DNA from 2 places in the Pseudomonas sp. 1L-E-NC-VB-C3 genome. Region 2 is predicted to be linked to the other one. Evidence: predicted binding sites of a transcription regulator. Region 2 holds the regulator's gene; the other holds the start of a gene.

Region 1 (3,412 bases), on a different contig from region 2:
CAATTACGCTGGTAGTCTGCGCCGCCACTTCAGCGACAGTAGCCGGTGCCAATTCCTCATCCGCCGAATCCAAGCGGCCACCCGCAGCGCTGGTCCGGCCACTCTGCCCCTGCTGCGCCTGTTCCTGACCTTGCTGCCCCTGCCAGCCACGGTTCTGGTCGGCGACGTTGACGTCCACCTGGCCCATGCCCTGCTGGTTGAACATGTCACGCAGGCGGTGCATCTGGCTGTCGAGCGCTTCACGCACGCTTGGGTGTGCGCTCATAAAGGTGACCTGGGTTTGCTGATCGGGAACCATGTTCACGCGGATATCCAGACGCCCAAGCTCCGCCGGCTGCAACTGAATGTCGGCGGCCTTCAGGTTGACGCTGGACAGGTACATGACGCGGTTGACCACTTCTTCGGTCCAGCCGCTCTGGTGCATGGCGATCGGCTGATTCACCGGCAGCGCATTGGCGGTTTTCGGCGTAGCGGCCTGGGTCAGTGCCGCCAGACGGTTGGCGAAGTCATCGACGCGGGTGTCGCTGGTAGCCGATTTCAGATCCTTCAGACCATCGTCGATCAGCCCGCTGAAAGCTTGTTCGCCGCGCTGACTGGTGCTGTCCTTGTCGTCCTGCACGTCGAGCATGCTGGCCATGCCGGCGGCAAAGTTCTGCGCGGCGGTCAATTCACCGTCAGCCTGAGCTTGAGCAGGCGTGGCTTTCGGTTGCGCCTGACTGGCGGCGGAAATATGCCCGCCCTGCTCCATCGCCATGCGCACGGCCGGCATCGAGTCGAGCGGGTCGGCCGATGGATCGAAATCGCTGTCGGTTGCCGCCGGATCTTTGACCATGCCCGACACGACCGCCAGTGCAGGCGTTTCGGTTTCCGGCTGGGCTGGCGTGGCGACTGTTGGCGTTTGCACCACAGGCGCTGCCACCAACGGCTGAACGACTTGCGCCAAGGCCGGATCAAGGGCCGGGTCTACAGGCGCGGCATCGGCCACAGGGGGTTGTATGGTTTCAGCGGTGTCATCGGCAGTGGCAGTCGCGTCGTCGCTCGCCGCCGCTTTGTCGGCAGGCAACGCTTTGCCGCTATCGGCAACTGCTGGCTGGGGCGCGGCAGATTGATCTTTGCCGATATCCTTTTTGCCGCTGCTGTCCGCGACCTTATCGCGTGCCGGCCTGACTGAATTGTCAGCGCTCACGGCGGGCTTGGCCGGCGCCTGATCGGCAAACACTTTGGCGAAGCTGGAGGCCTTGTCCCCGGCGTCTGCGGCCATTGCCGACGATTTGGCAGAGGCGGCTTGCGCCTTGGCCTGAGCGGCGGTCTGAAGAAGAATGTTGGGGGTCGCAGGCATGACACGGTCTCCGCTGCACTGGGATCGTAGGTACAGTTGAGCAAGTTGACTGCAAGTGCCGGGCCAGTTTGGCCAGACACTTGCGAAAAGCGCCGGACGGCAGCTTCAGTGGATGTGGGCGTGGTGCTTTTCGCTTTCGTACACCGGACGTACTTCGGCGAATTCAGAATGGATATCGGCGACTAGCTGAGCGAGCGCTTCCGGGCTTTTGTCCTTCGCGTTCGACTCCAGGTCCTGGCACAACTCGGCCAGTCGAACCGCGCCCATGTTGCTGGCGCTGCCCTTGAAGCTATGCGCTACATCGGAAAGCGCTTTGGCGCTGGTGCTGTCCTGCAACTCGTGCAGGCGGCTTTGCGAATCTGCCAGAAAAGTCTCCAGCAATTCCGTATAGCCGTCCTCCATCACCTCGCGCAAAGTATCGAGGACTTCGCGATTTACATGTGGGTCTGTCACTTGCTCACTCCTTGATCAAGAATGGGCGGATTATGCCTCAATCTCCCAGAAAAACTCCACGCTGGCACTACGACCTTGGTCCGACCAACTGGCGTTGCGCCCCAGCTGCCGGACCAGACCGATGCCGCGTCCCGACAAGCGGACGTTATCCACGGGCCTTTCCATGACCCGCGCCACATCAAACCCCTTGCCGCTATCCTCGACGCGGATGACCAGCCGCCCACCCTCGCCTCGCGGTTGTACCTGCAAATGCACTCGCACGAAACCGTCTTGCAGCGCCTCCAACCGCGCCGCGCGCATTTCATAGTAGCGGGCGAAACCTGCCGCATCGCGTTTGAGGCTCGAGTCCAGCCCGAGCACGCCATGCTCCAGCCCATTGGAATACAACTCGGCGAGCACGCTGTACAGCGCCCCGCTTTGCGCGCGCAGGCCATGCACCTCAAGCAGCAACTGCAAGAGGAACGGCAATGGATTGAAGCGCCTGAGTGTGGCGCCGCGAAACTCGAAACTGGCCGACCAGTCCAGCGGGCACGACTGGCCGCTGTCGGAATACACCGGCGCTGCGCCGTGGGCCTTGGCCGACTCGAGCAGACTGACTTCGACCATGCTCACATCATCACGGGCCTGCCCACGAAAATCGCGCAACGCTTGCTCGATATCCTCGAATAACCGATCCGGCTCACGGTTCGCCGCAAACACCTGCTGCAAGCGTTCGACGCCGAACAACTGGTCATTGGCATCGCAGGTATCGATCACCCCGTCCGATAACAGAAACACTCGATCATCGACGGCCATCGGATAGACATCCGTACGGTCATCGAAGGCTTGCGCGCTGAGAATCCCCAGGGGCAAATGCCGCGCCGGCAAGGGCACGCGCTCGCCACTGGCCATGCGATGCAAGTAACCGTCGGGCATGCCACCGTTCCACACCTCCACCGAACGGCTCTGGAAACTCAGACTGAGCAAGGTGGCACAGCAGAACATGTCCACCGGCAGGATGCGCTTGAGCTTGGCGTTCATCTCGCGCAGGGTTTCGGCCAGGCCATAGCCCTTGGCGGTCATCCCATAAAACACTTCGGCCAGCGGCATCGCCCCCACCGCTGCCGGCAAGCCATGCCCGGTGAAATCGCCGAGCATGACGTGCATGTCACCGGCAGGCGTGTACGCCGCCAGCAACAAGTCACCGTTGAACAGCGCATACGGCGATTGCAGGTAACGGATGTTCGGCGCACTCAGGCAACCGGAATGTGCGACCTTGTCGAACACCGCTTTGGCCACGCGTTGTTCGTTGAGTAGATAGTCATGATGTTTTGCGATCAGATCACGCTGCTGCAGGACCGTTGCCTGAAGGCGCCGCAAGCGATCCATCGCCTTGATTTTGGCGGCAAGGATCACCTGGTTGTACGGCTTCGCCAGAAAATCGTCGCCGCCAGCCTCCAGACACCGAGCCAGCGCTTCACTCTCGGTCAGCGACGTGAGGAAAATGATCGGCACCAACGTTTCACCCGCCAGCGCCTTGATCTGCCGCGCCGCTTCGAAGCCGTCCATCACCGGCATCAGCGCGTCCATCAACACCAGATCGGGTTGTTGCTGCTGGAAGCATTCGACCGCCTCCGCACC
Region 2 (3,412 bases):
TGCAGTAGTAGCCGTTGTCCTCAAGGACATTCAGGGCGGTACTTTTACCCGAGCCCGAACGGCCACTGACAATGATCAAACGCATGATTAGTGCCCGTTCTGCTCGTCCAGTACAACCTGGTACAAGGCTTCATTGCTCGGAGCGCTGCGCAATTTGTCGCGCACTTCCTTGCGGTCGAGCATGCTGGCGATCTGGCGCAACAACTCCAGATGCGCGTCGGTTGCGGCTTCCGGGACCAGCAGTACGAACAACAGGTCCACCGGAGCGCCGTCGATGGCGTCGAAATCGATCGGGGCTTCGAGGTGCAGCAGGGCGCTCACTGGCCCCGCGCAGCCCTTGAGGCGGCAGTGGGGAATGGCGATGCCGTTGCCAAAACCGGTGGAGCCGAGTTTTTCACGGGCGATCAGCGCCTCGAAGACATCCTGCATCGCCAGATCCGGCACTTCGCGGTGGATCAGGTTGGCAATCTGTTCGAGGGCTTTTTTCTTGCTGCCGCCCGGCGCGTTCACTTGGGAACGGCCGGGGGTCAGGATGGTTTCAAGTCGGATCATGGATAGGGGTGTTAACGACCGGTCGCGCCCTGGAGGAGGCTCTGGGTCTTTTCCTTATGCTTTTTGAGTTGGCGATCCAGCTTGTCGGTAAGTGAGTCGATCGCAGCGTACATGTCGGTATCTTCTGCGTTTGCGACCACTTCACTGCCGGGAATATGCAAGGTGGCTTCGATCTTCTGTTTCAGCTTTTCGACGCACATCGTGACCTGCACGTTGGTGATCTTGTCGAAATGTCGCTCCAGTCGCTGGAGTTTTTCCTCGATGTAGGAACGCAGAGGTTGGGTCACTTCCAGTTGGTGTCCACTGATGTTGACTTGCATACAGCTTCTCCTTCGTTGCCAGTGCATAAAGCGGCAGGCCGAAAAGCCTGCCACTGGAACGCTGTAACGTGGCTTACATCAACCGCTTGCGTTCGCTCGAAGGCGCGATTCCGAGGGATTCGCGGTACTTGGCGACGGTGCGGCGAGCCACCTGAATGCCTTGTGCCTCCAGTAAACCAGCGATCTTGCTGTCACTCAACGGCTTTTTCTGATTTTCCGCAGCGACCAGTTTCTTGATGATCGCGCGGATCGCCGTGGACGAGCATTCGCCGCCTTCGGAGGTGCTGACGTGGCTGGAGAAAAAGTATTTCAGCTCATAAATACCGCGCGGGGTATGCATGAATTTTTGTGTGGTCACCCGGGAAATCGTCGATTCGTGCATGCCGACCGCTTCGGCGATGTCATGCAATACCAACGGCTTCATTGCTTCGTCGCCGTATTCGAGGAAGCCGCGCTGATGTTCGACGATCTGCGTGGCCACTTTCATCAGGGTTTCGTTGCGGCTCTGCAGGCTCTTGATGAACCAGCGCGCTTCCTGCAACTGGTTGCGCATGAAAGTGTTGTCGGCGCTGGTGTCGGCGCGCTTCACAAAACCGGCGTACTGGGCGTTGACGCGCAGGCGAGGCACCGATTCCTGGTTCAGCTCGACCAGCCAGCGCTCGTTGTCCTTGCGCACGATCACGTCGGGAATCACGTATTCGGCTTCGGTCGACTCGATCTGTGAGCCGGGACGCGGATTGAGGCTCTGCACCAGTTCGATGACCTGGCGCAGCTCGTCTTCCTTGAGCTTCATGCGCCGCATCAACTGGCTGTAATCGCGGCTGCCGAGCAGGTCGATGTAATCGGCGACAAGCCGCTTGGCCTCGGTCAGCCACGGCGTCTTCGCGGGCAGCTGGCGCAATTGCAGCAGCAGGCATTCGCTGAGGTTGCGGGCGCCGATACCAGCGGGCTCGAATTGCTGGATGCGATGCAGGACGGCTTCGATTTCGTCGAGCTCGATGTCCAGTTCCGGATCGAACGCTTCAAGAATTTCTTCGAGTGTTTCGTCCAGATAGCCCTGATTGTTGATGCAGTCGATCAGGGTGACAGCGATCAGGCGATCGGTGTCGGACATCGGCGCCAGGTTCAGTTGCCAGAGCAGATGGCTTTGCAGGCTCTCGCCGGCGGACGTGCGGGTGGTGAAATCCCACTCATCGTCATCGCTGCTGGGCAGGCTGCTGGCGCTGGTCTGGTAAACGTCTTCCCAGGCGGTATCCACTGGCAGTTCATTGGGGATGCGCTCGTTCCAATCGCCATCCTCGAGGTTATCCACCGTCGGGGCGGTTTCCTGGTAGGAGGGTTCCTGGATTTCGGCGGGCTTCTGTTCGGCGTTGTCGGCCAGCGGATCGGCGTTGTCGAAGTCGTCGCCTTCTTCCTGGCGCTCGAGCATCGGATTGGATTCCAGAGCCTCCTGGATCTCCTGTTGCAGGTCCAGGGTCGACAATTGGAGCAGGCGGATGGCCTGTTGCAGCTGCGGTGTCATCGTCAGCTGCTGGCCCATTCTCAAGACTAGCGATGGTTTCATGGCAGGGGCTTAACACCTTATTCGCCGGCGCTTTGCGCCATCCACTACAGGGCGCCGAAGCGCCAAACTTAAGCAAATTATATGCCTGAAACTGAAGTGTTTGCCTAGAGCGCTGTAACAATTAAAGCGGATAAATGCGCCTTGAATCGATACAGCGCTGTCGCGCTTACAGGCGGAACTCGTGACCCAGATACACTTCCTTGACCAGATCGTTGGCCAGGATGGTCTCGGCATCGCCTTCAGCGATCAGTTGACCGTCGTTGACGATGTAAGCGGTTTCGCAAATGTCCAGCGTCTCACGCACGTTGTGGTCGGTGATCAGCACACCGATGCCCTTGGCCTTGAGGTGATGGATGATCTGCTTGATGTCGCCGACCGAGATCGGGTCAACGCCGGCGAACGGTTCGTCGAGCAGTATGAATTTCGGTGCCGTCGCCAGGGCGCGAGCGATTTCCACCCGGCGGCGTTCACCACCGGACAGGCTCATGCCGAGGTTGTCGCGGATGTGGCTGATGTGGAATTCCTGCAGCAGGCTTTCCAGCTCCTTGCGACGACCGGCCTTGTCCAGCTCCGGGCGGGTCTCGAGGATCGCCATGATGTTGTCGGCGACCGACAGTTTACGGAAGATCGACGCTTCTTGCGGCAGATAGCCGATACCGGCCTTGGCGCGGCCGTGCATCGGCTGGTGGCTGACGTCCAGATCATCGATCAGCACACGGCCCTGATCAGCCTGCACCAAGCCGACGATCATGTAGAAGCACGTCGTCTTGCCGGCGCCGTTCGGGCCGAGCAAGCCGACGATCTGCCCGCTGTCGATCGACAGGCTGACGTCACGCACGACCTGGCGGCTTTTATAGGCCTTGGCCAGGTGCTGAGCTTTCAGAGTTGCCATTACTGGGATTTCTCTTCGGTTTTCTTCTTCGGCTGGATCACCATGTCGATGCGCGGACGCGATTCGGTGACCTTGCTGCCTGTG

The links. The regulator sigma-54, encoded in region 2, starts transcription at its own class of promoters, with help from an activator protein. The targets are predictions, from matches to a motif close to ANTGGCATNNANNTTGCTNT.
Region 1: a site for sigma-54 is predicted at 1,377-1,396, ahead of AC0Z5Z_RS13575 (flagellar hook-length control protein FliK). Genes of this name have one in related genera too.

What each region holds. Positions count from the first base shown of each region.
Region 1 is NZ_JBXAWD010000007.1:158,528-161,939, reverse strand. It holds gene AC0Z5Z_RS13575 (flagellar hook-length control protein FliK) at 1-1,339, opposite strand, end outside; gene AC0Z5Z_RS13570 (Hpt domain-containing protein) at 1,445-1,792, opposite strand; gene AC0Z5Z_RS13565 (ATP-binding SpoIIE family protein phosphatase) at 1,823-3,412, opposite strand, start outside.
Region 2 is NZ_JBXAWD010000013.1:11,043-14,454, reverse strand. It holds gene rapZ (RNase adapter RapZ) at 1-85, opposite strand, end outside; gene ptsN (PTS IIA-like nitrogen regulatory protein PtsN) at 88-552, opposite strand; gene hpf (ribosome hibernation-promoting factor, HPF/YfiA family) at 564-872, opposite strand; gene AC0Z5Z_RS20645 (RNA polymerase factor sigma-54) at 946-2,436, opposite strand; gene lptB (LPS export ABC transporter ATP-binding protein) at 2,603-3,328, opposite strand; gene lptA (lipopolysaccharide transport periplasmic protein LptA) at 3,328-3,412, opposite strand, start outside.